Regions from separate parts of the Janthinobacterium sp. EB271-G4-3-2 genome, predicted to be linked through region 3. Evidence: predicted binding sites of a transcription regulator. Region 3 holds the regulator's gene; each other region holds the start of a gene.
The links. Region 3 encodes FNR, which switches genes on or off when oxygen is low (the NO sensors DNR and NnrR bind a similar motif). Its sites were predicted from a motif close to TTGATNNNNATCAA; they were not measured.
Positions count from the first base shown of each region.

Region 1 (5,213 bases), on a different contig from region 3:
GAGGAAGCGCGCCACGCGGGCTTCGGCACTCAAGGCGCCCAGCATGCCGATCATCGCCTGCTCGCGCACCAGTTCGCGGCTCATCACGCCGTACATGACGTTTTCCAGTTCCAGGTGGACACGTCCCAGCGCCGTCAGCTTCTTGAACGGCAGCAGGATCAGGTCGCAGTCGGATAGGGCCACCGCTTCCGAGGAGTAATGGCGCGAGTGGATGCCGTCAACGCCCAGCATGTCGCCCTTCATGGGAAAGCTCAGTACTTGTTCATTGCCGAATTCATCGATGAGCACGGTTTTCAGGAAGCCCGAATTGACGATGTACAGGGTGTCGAACGGCTGGCCGATGGTGTGCACGCGCTGGCCCGTCTTGAATTGCACATGCTGGAACAGCAGTTCGTCGGCGGCGATGGTGCAGGCGCTGGAGATATGCAGCAGGTCGCACACCTCCTTCAGGTTCGACCAGAGCCGCCCCTGGCGCTGGCGCCCTGCTTCCATCGGGGAGGAGGGGGCCAGCGATGGGGAGGCGGCGCGGGTTTCGGGCGTTTGCGTGGACAGCATGTTCATCTCCTGGTGACAGGTAGTTCAGAGTTGAATAACAGGGTGCGCAGGACGGCGGGCAGGGAAGGGGCGGCGCGCGTCCAGGCAGATAAAGCTCAATTCGCTGACGACTTGCTGTGTGATGAAATAACTTCCCAGCAACTTGATTACTGGTTTCAGTATGCCAACAACCGTATCCAATTAATATCAGCAGTGGCTGAATATGGCAGTAGGAGCTGTGGTAGCTGAGGTAGGATTGTTCCTACGGTCGACGCGCGTGCGCGCGCCGCCGTGCTCAAGTCTTGAAGGGGGATAAGAGGCGGTGCGCCACGGCGTACTGGACCATTTCCGACAACGAACTCATGCCCATCTTTTGCATGATGCGCGTCTTGTGCGTACTCACCGTCTTGACGCTCAGGTGCAGATTGTTGGCAATTTCCGTGATCGACTTGCCCGCCACCAGCAGGGAAAAGACTTCGAACTCGCGGTCCGACAACTGTTTGTGCAGCAAACTTTCATTTGGCATCATGATGTTGAGCACGAGTTGCTCCGCCACCTCGGCGCTGATATACGGACGTCCCGACGCCACCTTGTGGATGGCGCCCACGAGCTGGGTACCCGCGCTTTCCTTGGTCAGATAGCCTTGCGCGCCGGCGCGGATGGCGCGCACCGCATATTGTTCCTCCTCATGCATGGTGAGGATCAGGATGGCCAGCTTCGGCGCTTCGCTGCGGATTTGCCGGATCAGGTCGACGCCGCTGCGGCCCGGCATCGACAGGTCGAGCAGCAGCAGGTCGAAACCGCCCTGGCGTACGTGGTTGAGTACTTCAAAGCCGTCGATGGCTTCACCCACGATATCGATGTCCGGCGCGCCGTCAAGGATGCGCTTCAATCCTTCTCGCATGATGGTGTGGTCGTCGGCAATCACAATACGTATCATAGGCGGGCAATCTGGATGCGTGAAATCTGCTCTGTCCGTCACCGGACAATCAAATGTTGAGAAACGAGAAACGTTGCCATTTTAACTGACGCGGCCGAAATTTGCCTTTTTCTTAATGTGCCGGCAACGGCGGCCTCCATGGCCATGTGACCCCTTATTCCGACGGTGGCTCCTTGATCAGCCTATGCACGAGTACCGGCAATTTCGAGTGCGACAGCACCTTGTTGGTGACGCTGCCCAGCAGCAATTGCCCCCAGCCGCTACGGCCATGCGAGCCCATGAAAATCAGGTCGCAATGCTGCAATTGCGCCACTTCCACGATTTTCAGGGCGGGGCTGTCGGAAAAGGCCGTCAAGCCCGTCGCTTCCAGACCCCGCTTGGCGGCTGCGTCGAGGATGGGCTGCCAGTGGTCGGCGCCCGCCTTGCGCATGGCGATGCGATATTCCTCCTCGCTGGGGTAGCTTGGCGGAATGATCTCGATGTATACCGGGTACTGGTATTCGGGCGCCACGTACACGGCAAGGATGTCGGCGTGCATCTGTTCGGCAAAGGCAACGCCGGCACAGGCCGTCAAGTTGGAGACGGTGGAGCCGTCCGTGGCGATCAGAATTTTCTTATACATGGCAGGTCCTTTGGCGATGACTGAGCGCGCGCAACGCCTCTTATTGTAGACGCGGCGGCAGCATTGTATTCATGTAAAGACTTGATAATTATCAATACAACTGCACCTTCAGTATAGACAACATTGGCAGAAAGATCGTGTTTTAGCTGTAACGATGTCCATACTGCGCTGTTGCGCGGGCGCCCGGAAGCAGGATTTCTTGTACGGCGCGTGGTCTTGCACGCACGCCAATGGTAGTATTTCAAAATACAACAGCAGGAACACTTATTTCCCGGTGGAAAAGCTCTTGTGGGCCAGCTTTGCACCAGGAAGCGCGTTTTGAGATTTACCAACAGGGCGGCGCCCTGCTACACTCGCACCATCGCAGCGGTATTGCCTCAAATCATCTTAATCGAGAAATTGTGGGTATCAGTCTGTAAAACGCACAGTTCAGGCGGAATTTTGACAAATTATGGAGAAGCAGGGATATGACCAACGCCGCTGATGATTTCGACGCATTATTCGATGAAGTATCTGCGCAAAGTGCGGCCGCGGCTCAGCCCGCGCCTGCCGCCGCGCCCGCTCCCGCCGTGATCGCGGAGGACGATTTCGACGCGCTGTTCGACTCCGTGTCGGCCAGCGCCGCCGTGCCGGCAGCCGCCGCGGCAGAAACGCCAGCCGCGCCGGAAGCGGCGCCCGCTGCCGGCGCCGACGCGCCTGGCGACGCGGCCGATCCCGTCGACCAGTCCGACAAGCCGATGTTCGAGCGCCTGGGCGGCATCGTGCGCCTGCTGCACGATTCGCTGCGCGAACTGGGCTACGACAAGGCATTGACGGAAGCGTCGTCGCAGATCGTCGACGCCCAGGACCGCCTGGAATATGTCGCCACCCTGACGGAACAGGCTGCCAACAAGGTTCTGAACACGCTCGACGAAGGCATGCCGGCGCAGGATGTGCTGTCGAAGAAGGCCAAGGACATGGACGGCCGCTGGACGGCCCTGTTCGACGGCAAGCTGAGCCTGGAAGAATTCAAGGCGCTGGCCGGCGACTCGCGCCAGTTCGCGCAAGCCGTTGCCGAGGCAACGGAAGCGGAGAAAGCGCGCTTGCTGGAAATCATGATGGCGCAGGACTTCCAGGACATCACGGGCCAGCTGATCAAAAAAGTGGTCAACATCACCAAGACGGTGGAAAACGAACTGGCCCAGCTGCTGCGCGACAACGCACCGGCCGAAGTGCGCGAGAAACTGGCGCAAAAGCCGGTGCCGCTGATGCAGGGCCCGTCCGTGCCGTCGGTGGCGCTGGACCAGGATAATGTAGACGACCTTCTTGCGGATTTGGGATTCTAATGGACGATATGCTCAAGGATTTCGTCGTTGAGGCGATGGATCTTGCGGTTAATGTTGAAGAGCACTTGTTGCGCCTCGAGCGCGATCCTGACAACAAGGAAACACTGAATGCCGTGTTTCGTTCCTTCCACACCATCAAGGGCGGCGCCGGCTTCATGGGCTTGCCCGCGCTGGTGGCGGCCTGCCATCTGACGGAAAACCTGTTCGATGCCTTGCGCACGGGCGCCGCGCCCGTGACCCCGATCGCCATCGAGGCGGCGCTGCAAGCGTCCGGTTTCGTGGCCGGCCAGCTGACGGAGCTGGCGAATGGCGCCGCGCCGGAAAGCTTGCCGGCCATGCCGGAAGAGCTGGAACACATCCTGACGAATGCCATCGAAGGCAAGGGCATGGACGCGCCTGCGCCAGCCGCCGCCGTGGCGGAAGTGGCCGCTCCCGTTGCCGAGGTTGCCGAAGTTGTTGTGGCCGCGCCGGCCGCCGCCGTTGCCACTGCCGGCGCCGATGGCCTGGACTGGGAAGCCATGTACAACGCCGTCGTGCCCGAGGGTAGCCGGGTCGCTGCCGCGCCCGTGTCCGCCGCCGCTGCGCCCGCTGTGGCCGCCGCCGCACCTGCAGCACCTGCCTCCGCTGCCGCCAAACCGGCCGCCAAGGCCTGGGATGGCGCCGAACGACGCGAAGAGCGTCCGGAAGTACGCCATGCCGCGCCCGTCAAGGAAGACAGCATCCGCGTCGATGCCGTCAAGCTCGACGCGCTGCTGGAAGTGGCCGGCGAATCCGTGCAGGCCGCCAACCAGGCCGCCGTGCTGCTCGAGCGCTTGCTGCAATTCAAATTCGAAGGCCAGGCCGCCACCCTGATGGCGACCCTGGCGGAAACCCTGGAACGGGCCTCGCGCTACTCGACGGAACTGCAGCGGGCCACCCTGGCCACGCGCATGCAGCCCGTCGGCCGCCTGTTCCAGAAATTCCCGCGCCTCGTGCGCGAACTGGCGAAAGACCTGGGCAAGGATGTCGAGCTGACCATCGAAGGCGCGGAGACGGAAGTCGACCGCGTCGTCGTGGACAGCCTGTACGATCCGCTCGTGCACATGCTGCGCAACTCGCTCGACCATGGCGTCGAATCGCCGGAAGCGCGCCTGGCCGCCGGCAAGCCCGCCAAATCGTATATTTCGCTCAAGGCATGGCAGGAAGCGAACAGCGTCATGATCGTGCTGCAGGATGACGGCAAGGGCATGGACCCGGTCTTCCTGCGCAGCAAGGCCCAGCAAAAGGGCTTGATCAGCGAAAACGCGCAACTGAGCAACGACGAATGCTTCCAGCTGGTGTTCCTGCCGGGCTTCTCGACCAAGGAAGTCGCCTCCAGCGTTTCCGGGCGCGGCGTGGGCATGGACGTGGTGAAAACGGCCGTGGAGAAAAACCGCGGCGCCATCCACATCGAATCCACGTTGGGCAAGGGCACCAAGTTCGCCATCCGCCTGCCGATCGAATTGTCGATCGTGCCGACCATGCTCGTGTCGACCTCGGGCGCCGCGCTGGCGCTGCCGATGGCGGTGGTGCAGCGCGTCGTCGAATTGCCGGAAACCTTCATGGAAGTGGGCGGCGCGCCCGTGCTGAAAGACCAGGGCCGTCCATTGCCCGTGCGGTCGCTGGCCGGCTCGCTGGGCTACGAATCGTGCAGCGAGCGCGTCGGCATCGTTGTCGCTGCCCCGCAGCCGTACATTCTCGCCGTGGAAGCCGTCGATGGCACGGCCGACCTCGTGATCAAGCCGATGACGGCCATCACGGTGGAAGGCATTAC
Region 1 covers NZ_JACYMG010000003.1:128,116-133,328, reverse strand. The annotation lists gene IGS55_RS08440 (Crp/Fnr family transcriptional regulator) at 1-492, opposite strand, end outside; gene IGS55_RS08435 (response regulator) at 830-1,474, opposite strand; gene IGS55_RS08430 (universal stress protein) at 1,629-2,096, opposite strand; gene IGS55_RS08425 (protein phosphatase CheZ) at 2,564-3,421, shown strand; gene IGS55_RS08420 (chemotaxis protein CheA) at 3,421-5,213, shown strand, end outside.
Region 1: a site for FNR is predicted at 2,178-2,191, ahead of IGS55_RS08430 (universal stress protein). Genes of this name have one in related genera too.

Region 2 (5,213 bases), on a different contig from region 3:
ACCGCGACCTGTACGAAAGCATCGAAAACAAGGATTTCCCCCGCTGGACCCTGTACGTGCAGATCATGCCGGAAAAAGAGGCAGGCACGTATCACCTCAATCCGTTCGACCTGTCGAAAGTATGGCCGCACGGCGACTATCCGCTGATCGAAGTGGGCGTGCTGGAACTGAACCGCAATGCCGACAACCACTTTGCGGAAGTGGAACAGGCGGCCTTCAACCCGGCCAACGTGGTGCCAGGCATCAGCTTTTCGCCGGACAAGATGCTGCAAGGCCGCTTGTTCTCGTATGGCGACGCGCAGCGCTACCGCCTCGGCGTCAACCACAGCCATATCCCTGTCAACGCGCCGAAATGCCCGTTCCACAGCTACCACCGCGACGGCCAGATGCGGGTCGACGGCAACATGGGCGGCACCCTGGGCTATGAACCGAACAGCGAGCAGGAATGGGCCGAGCAGCCCGACTTCCGCGAACCGCCATTGAGCCTGGAAGGTGCGGCCGACCACTGGAACCACCGCGTTGACGAGGATTACTATTCGCAGCCGCGCGCCCTGTTCCGCCTGATGACCGCGGCGCAGCAGCAAGCCTTGTTCGACAACACGGCGCGCGCCATCTCGGGCGCGTCGGAGCAAGTCAAGCAACGCCACATCGGCAACTGCACCCTGTGCGATCCCGCCTATGGCGCGGGCGTGGCCGAAGCGATCGGCCGCCTGAGCAAGTAAGGCAAGCTGAGAAACGATGCGGAAGACCTGGCAACAGGCCTTCCGCCGCAGCGATCCACGGCAAGGCGGCCAGGCCCGCTTGCTGTCTACCAGCGCTGGATATCGATCTGGCCCGTGATGCTCGTTTCCACCGGATAACCCTCGACCTGAGACGGCACGCGCCGCTTGACGGACGAGTCGCGCAGATACACGACGAGCGCATCCTTGCCCACGGCCGTGTGCCCCACGCTGACGCCTTCCACGCCGTCGATGGCCATCAGCGCCCGTTCGTTGCGCCGCTTTGCCGCTTCCAGGCGGCCCTGGGGCGCGGCATGGGCGTACTGGTCCATGCCCTGTCCAGGAGTTTCATCCGGCAAATACGGCATGGCGGCGTCCTCGAAGACGCCATACGGCGATTGTGCGAATTTACTGTTTGACATGACCAACCCTCCTGATGCCCTCATGATACACCCGGCCATCGGACGCCGCAGCGCCGTTCGCCGGGCACATGGCTGCGGCCGCTCATACCATCATCATCGTGCAAAAAACAGCGTTATACAAGGACGAGGCGACGCGACGCCAGCGCCGCGCCGTCTCCTCGAGCGTTCAAGTATACAAATTGATGTCGAGCGCCACCACCACCCGCCGCATCTGGTTGGCAAAGGTGATGTTATTGCCGCCGGCAAACAGCAGGCCGACGGGATTGCGCTGCTGGTTCCACGTCCAGATGGACGAGCCGGAATCGCCGCCCGCGCTGAACGCCCCGCTCACGCCCGTGATGGCGATCTGGTCCTGGAACAGCGCGATCCTGCCGCCGCCGTAATTGACGTTGATGGTGGCGCCCAGGCCTGTGATACGGCCTTGCGTCAATTGCGTCGTGCGGCCGGACTTGCCGACCATCATCCCCAGCGCGGGCGCCACCAGTGCATTGCTGATGCGGAAGTACGCGGGCACGCCGCCGCTCAGATAGACCAGTTCGGGACGCACCCTGTCTGGCCAGGCCCAGCCGGTGGCGCAATCGACGAAATTGACGCCGCCGCTGAAATTGATGGGCACGAAACGTTCGAGCACGGCCACCTGGTCTTGCGGGCAGCGGCCGCCGTCGATGGGGCCAGGCTGCACGATGCAGTCGTTGAACACGCCGCCGTTGGAATTGGCCAGCACGTGATTATTGCTAAGAATCATCAAGCGGCTATTGCGCGGCGCGCTGCGCCCGACGGCCAGGCAGCCGATGGTGCCGGCCGTGATGCGGAAATGCCCGACCGACACGCCGCCCGGCGCCGGGCGCAAGCGGAAACGGTGCGGCTGCGCATCGATCACGCCCGTGACGACGATATTGACGGGCACCCTGTCGCTGGACACGGCGCGCACGCCCATCGCGCCCACGATGGCGGCCTTGGCGCGGTCGACGGAAGTGGGTTCGGCCACGTACAGGGTCAGGGCCGGCAAGCCCGGCTCGCCGGACGAGCTGTCGCTGGCGCCCTCGCCCAGGCCGATGGATACGCCCTGGATATTGCCGCCGTCGCTGAAGGCATCGGCCGCGCGCACGCCGCCCGCCTGGGAGATGGACTGGCGCATGCCGTCTTCGATGCTGCGCTTGATTTCCAGCAATTCCATGCTGACGCCGCTCAAGGCGTCGGGCATGTCCGAGACGGACGCGCTCTCGATCGTATTGTCGTCTTCGCCGGGGACGGCAAATTGGCCGACGGCCTCTTCATCGTCCGCGCTTTGTCCCCTGCCGCTGCCGCCAGGCGGGGCGCTGAAACCGTTCTCGTTGCCGATCATCATGCTCTCCTCGTGGGTCATTCCGAAACACCAGTGTGGGCTGGCCGCGCGGGCCGGTATTGATCTGGATTGAATGGTGCCGACACGCGGATGCCTTGGCCCAACGGGGGCAGCGAGGATAAAAATAGTTCCCTCGTCAAGGTTGAGCGAGATCAGGCGTGTGGGCAGAGGCGGCGCCGTATACTTGGCTGGCAGACTGGAATTGGGTCTGCTCCACGGCAGCAACGGTATGGATGGGGGAACAATGACGAGCCCTGGTATGACACGCCAATCCGACGACGCGCCTGCGGACCAACATGCCGGTTTTATGCACGGCATGGCGGCCTGGGCGGAAAAACACCGCATCAGTCCCTGGCGCGGCAGTTTTGCCGACTTCATCGAGCAGATCCTGCCCGGCCGCGTGGCCCTGTTGACACGCAGCGCGCACCAGTACCTGTGGGACATGATGCGCTGGAACGGCCAGACGGACGATGCCGGACGTTTCCGCTGCCGCCTGTTCGACGACGAGCTGTTCGGCATCGACGAGGCGATCGACCGGGTCGCCGCCTATTTCAAGGCGGCCGCCGCCGGCTCCGAAGTGGGCCGGCGCATGCTGCTGTTGCTGGGCCCGCCGTCGGGCGGCAAGTCGACCATGGTGATCCTGCTCAAGCGGGGGCTGGAAGAATACAGCCACAGCAGCGAAGGCGCGCTGTACGGCATCGCCGGCTGCCCCGTGCACGAATCGCCGCTGCATCTGGTGCCGCACAGCATGCGCGCCGACTTTCGCGCCAGCTATGATGCCGAGCTGCACGGCGAACTGTGCCCCCATTGCCGCGCCCGCCTGGAAGAACAATATGCGGGCGACTTCCTGCGCATGCCCGTCGAGCGCATCCACCTGTCCGAAGCGGGCCGCTGCGGCATCGGCACGTATGCGCCGCACGATCCCACCACGGCCGACTTGGCCGACCTCGTGGGTTCCGTCGACCTGTCGAAAGTGGCGCAGTACGGCGACGAAGGCGATCCGCGCGCCTGGTCGTGGTCCGGCGCCGTGTATGCGGCCAGCCGCGGCATGCTGGAAATGATCGAAATCCTCAAGGTCAAGCGGGAATTCCTCTATTTACTACTAACCCTGACGCAGGAAAAAAATGTCAAGGTGTCGCGCTTTCCCCTGATTTACCTCGACGAGACCATCCTCGCGCACACGAATCTGGCCGAATTTCGCAAATTCCTGCAAGAAAGCGAAAACGAGGCCTTGCTCGACCGCATGGTCATCGTGCAAGTGCCGTATACGCTCAATTACCGCGAAGAAGCGCGCATATACCGCAAGCTGATCCAGGCGGCCGCGCCCGCCTTCCGCGATGTGCACCTCGATCCGCACGTGCTGCATGCGGCGGCCGTGTTTGCCATCCTCAGCCGCTTGCCCGAGGGCGACGACAAGGAAGCCGAACTGGTCAAGAAACTGCGCGTATACGCCGACGAAGACGTCGACGACTTGCAGCATGCCGACATCCGCCGCCTGCGCGAACGCGACAAGGCGCCCGACGAGGGCCTGTCGGGCGTATCGCCCCGTTTCGTCATCAATGCCCTGTCGCACGCCATCATTTCCGCCCAGCGCAACAGCCTGTCCACCATGGACGTGCTGCTGGCCCTGAAAGACGGCATCGAAAACGATGCGCGCATCGAACCGCGGCGCAAGCGCAAGTGGGTCGATTACCTGGTGCTCACGCGCAAGGATTTCTATAACCGCTGGGTCAAGGCCGACGTGCACAAGGCCCTGTTCGTGTCGTTCGAGCAGGAAGCGCAAGACTTGCTGAACAAATATCTCGATGAAGTCGAAGCCATGCTCGACAATCGTCAAATCCGCGACCCCATTACCAGCGAAGAACGCCGTCCCGACGAGCGCTTCCTGCGCGCCGTGGAAGAGAAAATCCACATCAGCGACTCGGGCAAGCAATCGTTCCGCCAAGAAGTGGTACGCAAGGCCATGAGCGCCTTCAAGCGGGGCGAGGCGTTTGGCCTGGGCAGCCATGCGCAACTGCACGACGCCGTCCAGCAATATCTGTTCGAGCAGCGGCGCGACGTGCTGCGCCTGGTGGGCTCGGCCAAGCGGCCCGATGACGACGTGCGGGCCAGGATCTCCGCCGTCGAGCAGCGCCTGGTCGACGAATATGGCTATGACGCCCACAGCGCGCGCGAAGCGCTCAACTACGTGACCACCTTGCTGGCGCAGGAATAACCATGGCCGCCACGACCTCGCCAGGCAGCGGCAAGCACGATAACCCTGTGGGATCGTCCGCGCCGGCCCTTGCCCAACCCTGGTACGGGCTGTTCTCGCGCGGCGCGCGCGACTGGCTGCGCCACAACCAGAAAGTGCGCGACGCCGTGCAGGCGTACTTGCCCGAGCTGATCGCCACGCCTGACCTGATCGGCGGCCCGCAGCAGCGCACGGTGCAAGTACCCATGCACCTGCTCGAACATGCGCGTTTCCGCCTGGCGCCCGCGCGCAACAGCGTGGGCGCGGGCCAGGGTGACGGCCAGCCCGGCGATATCCTGCGCGCGGCCCGTCCCGGCGCCACGGGCGGGACAGGAACGCAAGGCGAAGGCGGCGATGGCGAGGGGGCCGTGCGCCTGCTGCTCGAGTTTGCCATCGACGACATACTCGACTGGCTGTGGGACGCTTTCGAGCTGCCGCACCTGAAACCGCGCCACCTGGGCGCTATCGACGACGTACGGCTCGTGCGTAGCGGC
Region 2 covers NZ_JACYMG010000001.1:630,428-635,640, reverse strand. The annotation lists gene IGS55_RS02650 (catalase) at 1-722, shown strand, start outside; gene IGS55_RS02645 (hypothetical protein) at 809-1,141, opposite strand; gene IGS55_RS02640 (S1 family peptidase) at 1,308-2,489, opposite strand; gene IGS55_RS02635 (serine protein kinase) at 2,746-4,701, shown strand; gene IGS55_RS02630 (DUF444 family protein) at 4,704-5,213, shown strand, end outside.
Region 2: a site for FNR is predicted at 2,546-2,559, ahead of IGS55_RS02635 (serine protein kinase). Genes of this name have one in related genera too.

Region 3 (5,213 bases):
CACCACTTCGCCGCTCTCGGTAAATTTGATGGCGTTGCCGGCCAGGTTGACGAGGATTTGCTGCAGGCGCTGGGTGTCGCCCACGAGGCGCCGCGGCACGTCGGGCTCGACGGAGATGGCCAGTTCCAGTTCCTTTTCGCCCGCATTCATCGTCATCGTCGTGGCCAGGGTATTCATGACTTCGTCGAGGTCGAATTCGACGGGCGACAGTTCCATGCGGCGTGCCTCGATCTTCGAATAATCGAGCACGTCGTTGAGGATGCCCAGCAGCGACTGGCCCGCCACGCGCACCATGGTCAGATACTTGCGCTGTTCCGTATCGAGCTTGGTATTGCCCAGCAAATACACCATGCCCAGCACGGCATTGAGGGGCGTGCGGATTTCATGGCTCATGTTGGCCACGAAATCGCTCTTCGCGCGGTTGGCGGCCTCGGCCCGGTCGCGTTCCTGCTCCAGTTCCGCCGCGCGCGATTCAAGTTCCTGCTGCAGGCGGTCGCGCTCGCTCATCAGGCCGTTGAACGCTTCCGTCAGTTCGCCGATCTCGTCGCGCTGCTGCACCGGCACGGGGGTGAAACGGCTGCCGCTGGTACGCAGGGCCAGCAGGGTGTCGCGCAGGCGCACCAGCGGCGACAGCAGGCGCACGGTGACCCAGCCCAGCACGGCTGCGGCCAGCAGCGAAGCGAGGATGCTCCACAGCACCAGCCGGTACAGCACGCCATCGAACGGTTCGAAGGCATCCGCCAAGGGCAGCGAGGTGGCCAGCAGCCAGTTCACCGATTTCAGGCGCTTGAAGCTGTTGACGGCCGTGATGCCGCGGCTGTTGGTGCTGACCATGCTGCCTTCGCCATCTTCCTTCAGCAGCTGGGTCGTCGTCAGGTTGGCGTTCGGCTGGCGCGGCTGCAGCAAACGGCTGGTATCGGGATGCAGCACATAGCGCGGCACGGCGCCGCGCGTGAGGATGAAGTAATAGCCGCTCTTGCCGATCTTTTCCGAGCGCAGACGCCCCAGCAGATTGTCCTTGTACAGGCGCAGCACGCCGATCACCACGCCGGCCACCTGGCCATCGGCGGCCAGCACGGGCGCCACCATCTGCACGATGGGCATGCCGCTCGATTTGCCGAGCATCGGTTCGGTGATCATGGGCTGGCGCGTGCGCAGCACGGTCTGGAAATACTCGCGCTCGGCGACGTTGATGCCCGTGCGCCCCGCCACTTCCGGCATGTCGGCCACGACGGCGCCATGCGCGTCGAGCACCAGCACGTCGTCGAACAGCACCAGCATCGAGCGGCGCGAATAGTATTCGCGCAATTGGGCTGGCTGGGCCATCAGTTCCGGCGGCTGCTGCCTGGCCGTCAGGGTGACGATCTGCAGCAGCATGCCCAGCTTGTCGTCGAGCTCGGCAGCGGTGCGGCTGATCAGGGACGACTGCTGGCTCAGCAGTACTCGGGTGAAGTCGTCGCGCATGTGCTGCACCTGTATCATGGTGACCAGCGCGATCATGGCGATCGAGGTCAGGCTGGTGGCCAGCGCGACTTTTGCTTTGATGCCGAGAGGCTTCATGATTTCCTTTTCAGTACCGGGCGGCACAGGCGGCAGATAATGCTGTCAGGAATTTTCCTATCAATACCCCAGCTTGGCAAGCGCCGCCGCACAAATGCCCCTCTCCGCATGGGCTTTTGACGATGTTGCCATATAATTAAAGTCGGAACGTCGTTTATTCAGCGAAATTGCGGTGAAATTGGCACACGGCAACCCGGTATGCAGTAAACTTGTTGTTGCATTTTCTAAAAGGTACCGACATGACTGAAGCGCTAATCACTCCAACCTTGCCCACAGTGACCGTGGAAGCGTTGCGTGCGCGATGCTCGACCTGCAGCATGCATCAATTGTGTCTGCCGATGGGCCTCGATATGGGCGACATGGACAGGCTGGACCAGATCATCGGCCGCCGCCGCAAGATCGTGCGCGGCGCCTCGCTGTTCCGCATCGGCGACTCGTTCCAGAACCTGTACGCGATCCGCCTGGGGCACTTCAAGACGTACCAGATCAATCCGGGCGGCGAGGAGCAGGTGACGGGTTTCCAGATGGCCGGCGAACTGCTGGGCATGGACGCCATCAGCGCCGACCGCCACCACTGTAATGCGGTGGCGCTCGAAGACAGCGAAGTGTGTGAAATCCCGTTTTCCAGCCTGGAACAATTGCTGGGCAATATGCCGACCCTGCTGCGGCATTTCCACCGCATGATGAGCCAGGAAATCACGCGCGAGCAAAGCGTCATGCTGTTGCTGGGCAATATGCAGGCGACGCAGCGCTTTGCCGCCTTCATCGTCAACCTGGCGTCGCGTTACGAAGCGCGCGGCTATTCGAGCAGCAAATTCCAGCTGCGCATGTCGCGCGAGGAAATCGGCAACTACCTGGGCCTGACCATCGAGAGCGTCAGCCGTTTATTGTCAAAATTCAAGAAGGAAGGCTGGCTGCGCGTCTCGAACCGCGAGATCGAGATCCTGCAGCCTGCCAAGCTGAAAGCCATTACGGCCGGTACCGACGTCTGCAAGTAAGGCTTATAACTCTTCATCCGCATGCAGCGCGATGCTGCGCTGCACGGGCCAGGTCCAGATGCCGGACAGGCGCCACTCGCGTTTGTCGTTTTCCACCAGCACTTGCCAGCGGCTGCGCTCGAGCATCGGCAGGGGCACCGAGAAATTGCCGGCCGCATCGGGCCGCACCAGCAGCTTGATATCTTTTTCAGGCAGGGTCGCATGCGCCAGGTGCAGCTGCAGCGGACCCTGATAGGCCTTGCCGAAGCTGTGCACGGAACCGGTCAGGCGCGCTGCGGCGACGTCGTACGCCAGGCTCGTATCCATGGCCAGGTCGCTGGCGATCGTGTCGCGCTTCAAATCCTGGTTGATCGCCTTGCCCTGCTTGTAATAGTCGCCCACCACCAGCGCGTCGGGCTGCGTAAACGCGATATAGCCCATGAAGCTGCCGACGACCACGGACAGGCCGGGACCGATCATCAGCAGCCATGGCCAGCGGTGCTTGTACCACGGTGCAACGGGAGGCTGCAGTTTCAGACTGTCGGACATGGTATTTCTCCTGTGTAAACGGCCAGCCCCCATGCGGGGACCGGCCTTCCTGCAACTTCGTGGCGGCGGCGAGGGCACCCGGTCCCCGTCCGCCTTTCCTTGTTAACGCGGCACGATGAAGACCGCGCTTTCACGCACATGCAGCGATGGATTGTCCAGCGATTGCAATTCGATCGCAATCTTGTTCGACCCCTTCTCGCCCACGCCGTGCGGTACGCGCAGGCGGATCGGCCAGCCCAGCGTTTCGGTCGGCTGCAAGGTCACTTCTTCGCGCGTCAGCAAGGTCAGGCCCGGCAAGCCGGAAGCGCTGATTTTAAAGTGCTGGCTTTGCTCGGACGTGTTCATGATCTGCAGGCGGTAGACGTTTTCGATCATGCCGTCTTCCACCTCGCGCCCCATCGAACCGCGGTCGCGGATCACGTCCATTTTCAGGGGGGTGCGCAGGGCCAGCGAGGTACATACGGCGATGATGATCAGGGCCAGGATGGAAGTGTAGATCAAGACGCGCGGGCGCATGGCGCGCTGGCGTATCTGCTTCGAATTGAAGTTGTTTTCCATCGCATGGTCGGTGCTGTAGCGTATCAGGCCACGCGGCCGCTCGACCTTGTCCATCACGCTGTTGCAGGCATCGACGCAGGCGGCGCAGCCGATGCATTCATACTGCAGGCCGTTGCGGATATCGATACCGGTCGGACACACCTGCACGCACAGTGTACAGTCGATGCAATCGCCCAGCTTGTCGTTGTTGCCGGCCTTCTTGCTCATGGCGCCGCGTGGTTCGCCGCGCTTGGCATCGTAGGTGATGATCAGGGTGTCCTGGTCGAACATGGCGCTCTGGAAGCGCGCGTAGGGGCACATGTATTTGCACACCTGCTCGCGCAGCCAGCCCGCGTTGCCGTAGGTTGCCAGGCTGTAGAACAAGACCCAGAACCATTCCCAGGGACCGAAATTCAAGGTGGTCACCTCGCGCGCCAGTTCCTTGATCGGCGTGAAGTAGCCGACAAAGGTAAAGCCCGTCCACAGGGCGATGGCGCCCCACACCAGGTGCTTGGCCGTCTTCTTGAATGCCTTGCGCACGGAAGGGCCCTGCTTGTCGAGGGCCATGCGCGCGCTGCGCGTGCCCTCGATGCGGCGTTCGACCCACAGGAAGATTTCCGTGTATACCGTTTGCGGGCAAGAGAACCCGCACCACACCCGCCCGGCAATGGCCGTGACGAGGAACAACAAATACGCACAGATGATCAGCAGGGCCGCCAGATAGATGAAATCCTGGGGCCACAGCACGACGCCGAAAATGTAGAACTTGCGCGTGGTCAAATCGAACAGCAGGGCTTGCCTGCCATTCCAGGTCAACCACGGCAAGCCGTAGAACGCGAGCTGGGTAAGCCATACGCATACCCATCGCCAGGTAGCGTAGCGTCCTTTGGCCTCGCGAGGGTAGATCTGCTCGCGGGCCGCATACATCTTGATGACTTGAGGTTCCATTACATCATTTCACGGGCGTCTGGGGATTCGACAGGCTCCAGACATACGCCGACAGCACGTGTACCTTGGATTCGCCGAGGAAATCGCTGAAGGCCGGCATGGTGTTGCTGCGTCCCTTGCGCACGGTTTCCATGATGGTGTCGGCGCTGCCGCCATACAGCCAGACCTTGTCCGTCAGGTTAGGCGCACCGAGCATCTGGTTGCCCTTCGCATCGGCGCCGTGACAGGCCATGCAGGCGCCAAACTTGGCCTTGCCCAGCACGGACTTGACGGGGTCCGAGGTGGAGCCGGACAGGCTCAGCACGTAATGGGCCACGTTCTCGACATCCTTTTCGGAACCCAGCGCGGCGCCCATCGGCGGCATCTGCCCATTGCGGCCGTGCAGGATGGTGGTCTTGATGATGTCGGGTTCGCCGCCATACAGCCAGTCCTTGTCCGTCAGGTTGGGGAAGCCCTTGTTGCCGCGCGCATCCGAACCGTGGCATTGCGCGCAGTAGGTCAGGAACAGGCGCTGGCCGATGGCTTGCGCCTGCGGATCGGCCGCCACCGTCTTCAAGTCCTGGCTCAGGTACTTGTTGAACAGGGGGCCGTAGTCGGCTTCCGCCTTCTTCAGCTCTTCCTCGTACTGGCCCGTGGATTTCC
Region 3 covers NZ_JACYMG010000004.1:62,690-67,902, reverse strand. The annotation lists gene IGS55_RS10525 (response regulator) at 1-1,560, opposite strand, end outside; gene fnr (fumarate/nitrate reduction transcriptional regulator Fnr) at 1,800-2,558, shown strand; gene IGS55_RS10515 (FixH family protein) at 2,562-3,086, opposite strand; gene ccoG (cytochrome c oxidase accessory protein CcoG) at 3,189-4,571, opposite strand; gene ccoP (cytochrome-c oxidase, cbb3-type subunit III) at 4,576-5,213, opposite strand, start outside.

Region 4 (5,213 bases), on a different contig from region 3:
CTGCTCGCGCATGCGCCGCTTGCCGTAGGCGATGTCGCGCGCGCCGCCGATCTGGTCGAGCAAGCCGTCGGTGGTGAGAAACAGCAGGCTGCCGGCGGGAAGGGCGAGCGTCTCGTTGTGCCAGCAGTAGCCGGCCGGCGTGTCGACATAGCCCACGCCCATGCGCGCGCCATCGATGGCGCGCACGGCCTCTTCGCCGGGCGCCACCACGTGCAGCGCCAGTTTCGCCCCCGCGAAACGCAGGCTGGCGCTGGCCGTGTCGTAGCACAAAAAGGCGCAATCCATGCCGTCGTTCGAGCCTGCGTGGCCTGTGGCCTCGCTGCTGCTGGCGCCGTCCTGGCCCAGCAAGGTCTTGATGGCGCGGCTGACGGCGCCGATCAGGGCGGCCGGGTCGTGCGGTCCCAGTTCGCGCAAGGCCTGGCTCAGGGCCGACGAGGCGATCAGGGTCATGAAGGCGCCAGGCACGCCGTGGCCCGTGCAGTCGGCGATGGCGGCGAACCAGCCGCCCGCATGGCGTTCGAAGAAGTAGAAATCGCCGCCGACGACGTCGCGCGGCTGCCATTCCAGGTGCGCGTCGGGCAGGGTGGCGCGCAGTTCCGCATCGGAGGTGCGCAGCAGGGCGCGCTGGATCACGCTGGCGTAATCGATGCTGTGCATGATCTGCCGGTTCTTTTCCGCCTGCATGGTGGCGACCACGTTCATCAGCTGCAAGCCGAAGCCGACGCCGGCCAGCGCGCCATCCTCGGTGATGATGAAGCCGTCGGCCAGCGCCTTCTCGCCCGCTTCCACGGCGCGGAAGGTGAGGTCTTCGATGCTCATGGCGCCGTCGACGATCAGCGGTTCCTTGTCCATGAAGGCGATGCAGCTCTTCTTGCCGTACACCTCGTGATAGAAGGGCTTGGACATCTGCGACATGAAGATGTTGCGGCTGATTAATCCGATGGGCTTGTGCCGCTCCGTGACGGGCAGGCTCATCATGTCACGCCGCTCCGTGAACAGTTCCAGCACGGCGAAGTTGCTGGCGTCGGCCTGCACGGATTCCGTGGGAACGCACAGATCAAGCGCCACGGACGTGCGATAACGGGGAAGATGCAATCGAGAAGCGTTGAACTCCACAGCGGCTACCTTTAGATGACGGTCGGACCCTTGTTGTCGCGAGAGCAAGGCGACTGACAAACAGGCAATATCATCATGGTAGCCTTTGAATATGACGGCTTGATTACCAGCTTGTCAAAACCGTATGCAAGATGGCTGCATGGCAAGCAACTTACAGGCGCCGGGCCAACGCCTGCGCCTGTTCCAGCCAGCGCGCGCGCTGCGGCTCGGTGGCGTTCAAAATGGGACCGAAGCTGGCCACCTTGACGGGCTTGATGCCGCAAAATTCCAGCGTCGTCTTGCGCAGCTGGTGGATGCCAGGCATGTGGTAGACCCAGCGGAAATACCAGGGCGGCGTGTCCATCGTCACCAGCAGCTGGGCCGTGCGGCCCAACAGCAGCTGCGCCGGGAAAGCCTTGCCCGGGCGATATTTGAAGGCAAAGCCGGGCAGGAAGACGCGGTCGACAAAGCCCTTCAGCAGGGCCGGCGCGCCGCCCCACCAGATCGGGTAGGCGAACACCAGGTGTTCGGCCCAGCTGATGGCTTCCTGCGCCGCCAGCAAGTCCGCTTCCAGCGGCTGCACCTGGCGGTAGCCTTCGTGCAGGATGGGGTCGAAATCGAGCTGGCCCAGGCGCAGTTCGCGCACGGTGTGGCCTTCGCTGCGGGCCGTGGCGGCGTAAGCATCGGCCAGGGCGGCGCAAAAGCTGTCGCTGGACGGGTGGCCGAGGAGTATCAAAATGCGCTTGGGTGTCGTCTTGGTCATGATGCAGGCTGTCCGTTAAAGAAGAGCTTGCATGCTAAAGCCTGCCCCTGGGGGCAGAGTCAAGCGGCCTCTTGTGCGCGCTGGCGTGCCAGACAGTCGCCGATTTCCGTGTCGATGTCGGCCAATTGCGCATCGAGCTGGCGCAGGCGGGCGATATCCCGCTGTACCTGCGCGCGCTTGGCGGCGATGTGCCGCGACAGGGCCGCCCAGTCGGTATCGTCGCCGGCCAGGACGGGCAGCAGTTCGGCCAGGCGGAAGCCCAGGACTTGCGCCTGGCGTATCAGCTTGACCTGCGCCAGGTCTTGCTGCGTGTAGACGCGATAGGCGCCGGAACGGCGCACGTCGCCCAGCAAGCCCAGCGCTTCATAGTGGCGCAAGGCCTTGGGCGAGGTGCCCGCCAGGCGGGCGATTTCTCCGATGTACATGCTTGTTCTTGTCCTTTTATCGAGTCACGGCGCACGCAGTGTAGCGCAGGCGGGCCGCCTGGCGCTAGCTTGTGTGCTGCCTCAGGACGCTTTGCGCGGCGGGACTTTCTTCGCCGTGCATTCGGCGCAGGTGCCGTACAGCGACAGCGCATGCTCATGCAGCACGAAGCCCCGTTCGGCGGCGATTTCATTCTGGCGCAGTTCGATGCCTTCATCGACGAATTCGTCGACCTTGCCGCAGCCCGTGCAGACCAGGTGGTCGTGGTGCTGGCCTTCGTTCAGTTCGAAGACGGCGTGGCCCGATTCGAAGTGGCGGCGAAACAGAATGCCCGCTTCGGCAAATTGCATCAGCACGCGGTAGATGGTAGCCAGGCCCACGTCGATCTTTTCGGCCAACAAGAGTTTGTAGACATCGTCCGCGCTCAGGTGCTTGATCGTGCCTTCTTGAAACAGCTGCAGAATCCGCAAGCGGGGGATGGTCACTTTCAAGCCCGATTCACGCAGTTCCCTCAATATATCCATGTCTCCCATTCCTTTTGTAATCGCTGAGCGAGGTCATTCATTATATCGCAAATGATAATCATTACTATTCTCATTTGTATCGTGCGAACTGGAAATATTATGCTGGCTAGCTGACCTGCCAACCAGTGACATCGGCGCAAGTAGTGATTGCGTGGCGGGCAACATATGCCGGCATTGCGCGCCGAAATGGAGGCCATGCAAGCGGTCACGCTGCATTGCCGCATTTTCTTGACCTGGGCAAAGGAAAAAATGCCTCTAGTGATGCCATCTAGCACTATTTGATGTGGATCAAAGTTTTTGTTGCAGCGCACTCTTAGACTTCGCAGCGTTACTTAACGACAAAAAGAGGGAACTAGAATGAAAAAGTCCGCAACTGCAGCAGCAATCGTCCTGGCCGCCATCGGCGCATTCGCCGGCAACGCAATGGCACAGGAAAGCCCATGGCTGGTCCGTGCCCGCGCCGTGCACCTCGATCCGGCCAACAAATCCACGCCGGTCTTTGGCACTGGCGCATCGGACACGATCCATGTCAGCAGCAAGACGATTCCCGAAATTGATATTTCGTATTTCTTCACCCCGAACATCGCTGCCGAGCTGATCCTGACGTATCCGCAAAAGCATGACGTCACCTTGTCCGGCACGAAGATCGGTACCTTCAAGCATTTGCCGCCGACCCTGTCGCTGCAATACCACTTCATGCCTGAAAAACAGTTCAGCCCTTACGTGGGTGCCGGCATCAACTACACGAATATCTCGGACGTGAAATTGCTGAACGGCGCCGGCCGTCTGGAACATGACAGCTGGGGCTACTCGCTGCAAGCCGGTGTCGATTACAAACTGGACAAAAACTGGTCGCTGAACTTCGACATCAAGAAAGTGCAGATCCGCAGCGACGTACTGGCCGGCGGCGCCAAGATCAGCGAAGTCAAGGTTGATCCTGTCCTGATCGGCGTAGGCGTGGGCTACCGCTTCTAAATAGTGATGGCGCCCGCAAGGCGCGGACAATAAAAAAGGACGGCCTTGGCCGTCCTTTTTACGTTTGGTGCACGCCGTTTATTTTTTCAGCGTCTTTTCCAGCGCCAGCTGGTAGTCCGTTTTTTCGTAGCCGGCCAGGTATTTGTTCGTCGCGTCGAGGAAGGCGCGCGAGCGGTAGGCCGCTTCCAGGTCCTTCACCCATGGTTTACCCTTGTCGGCCGTGCGGATGGCGACCAGGTTGATATAGCTGTCCGAGATTTTTTCCACGGCGAGGGCCGAGGTCAGCTTCATGCCGGCGGCCAGGGCGAAGTTACCGTTCACAAAGGCGTAGTCGGCATCGGCCAGCGAACGTGGCAGCTGCGCCGCTTCCAGCGGCACCAGTTTCAGCTTCTTCGGGTTGTCCAGCACGTCGCGCTCGGACGCGCGCAGCGGGTCGACGTTCGGTTTGAGCTTGATCCAGCCCATCTTGGCCAGCATCACCAGCGCGCGCGCCTGGTTGGTCGGGTCGTTCGGCATGGTGATGGTGGCGCCGTTCTTCACGTCGGCCAGCGTTTTTTGCTTGCCGCCGTACAGGCCGATCGGCATGGTCGGCACGGTGATCAATGAGCTCAATGGCAGCTTGTTATCGGTGGCGAACTTGGTCAGGTAGACGATGTGCTGGAACACGTTGGCGTCCAGCGACCCTTCGGCCAGCGCGTAGTTCGGCTGCACATAGTCGTTGAATTCCACGATCTTGACCTTGTAGCCCTGTTTTTCCAGGATAGGCTTGATGCCCAGCTTCAGCTGGTCCGAATAGGGGCCGGAGCTGGTACCGATGACGAGTTCTTTCGGGTCCTTGGCGTGGGCGGCGGTGGCGAAGGCCAGGCTGGCGGCGGCCAGGAGCAAATTACGGCGAAGGTGGTTCATGCAGGTCCTTGTTTCTGAATTTGAATTATCGTTTGTCGAGGCGCTTGGCGATGCGCGTGCCGGCGAACTGGATGGTTTGCACCAGCACGATCAGGATGGCTACGGTGGCGACCATGATGTCCGTCTCGAAGCGGTAGTAGCCGTAACGGATGGCCAGGTCGCCGATGCCGCCGCCGCCCACCACGCCGGCCACGGCTGAATACGACAGGAAGCTGATCGACAGCACGGTCAGCGCCAGCACGAGGCCGGAGCGCGCTTCGACCAGCAGCACGCGGAAGATGATCTGCATTTCCGACGCGCCCATGGCGTGCGCCGCTTCGATCACGCCGCGCGGCACTTCGCGCAGGTTCTGTTCCACCAGGCGTGCCAGGTAGGGAATGGCGGCGAACGACAGCGGCACGCTGGCCGCCAGCGGGCCGATCGAGGTGCCCGCGATGATGCGCGTAAACGGCGTCAGGGCGACCAGCAAAATGATGAACGGGAAGCTGCGCACGGTGTTCACCAGCCAGCCGAGAATCGTCGACAGC
Region 4 covers NZ_JACYMG010000006.1:284,706-289,918, reverse strand. The annotation lists gene IGS55_RS15305 (SpoIIE family protein phosphatase) at 1-1,035, opposite strand, end outside; gene IGS55_RS15300 (NAD(P)H-dependent oxidoreductase) at 1,268-1,858, opposite strand; gene IGS55_RS15295 (MerR family transcriptional regulator) at 1,918-2,283, opposite strand; gene fur (ferric iron uptake transcriptional regulator) at 2,365-2,805, opposite strand; gene IGS55_RS15285 (OmpW/AlkL family protein) at 3,163-3,780, shown strand; gene IGS55_RS15280 (MetQ/NlpA family ABC transporter substrate-binding protein) at 3,859-4,686, opposite strand; gene IGS55_RS15275 (methionine ABC transporter permease) at 4,712-5,213, opposite strand, start outside.
Region 4: a site for FNR is predicted at 3,084-3,097, ahead of IGS55_RS15285 (OmpW/AlkL family protein). Genes of this name have one in related genera too.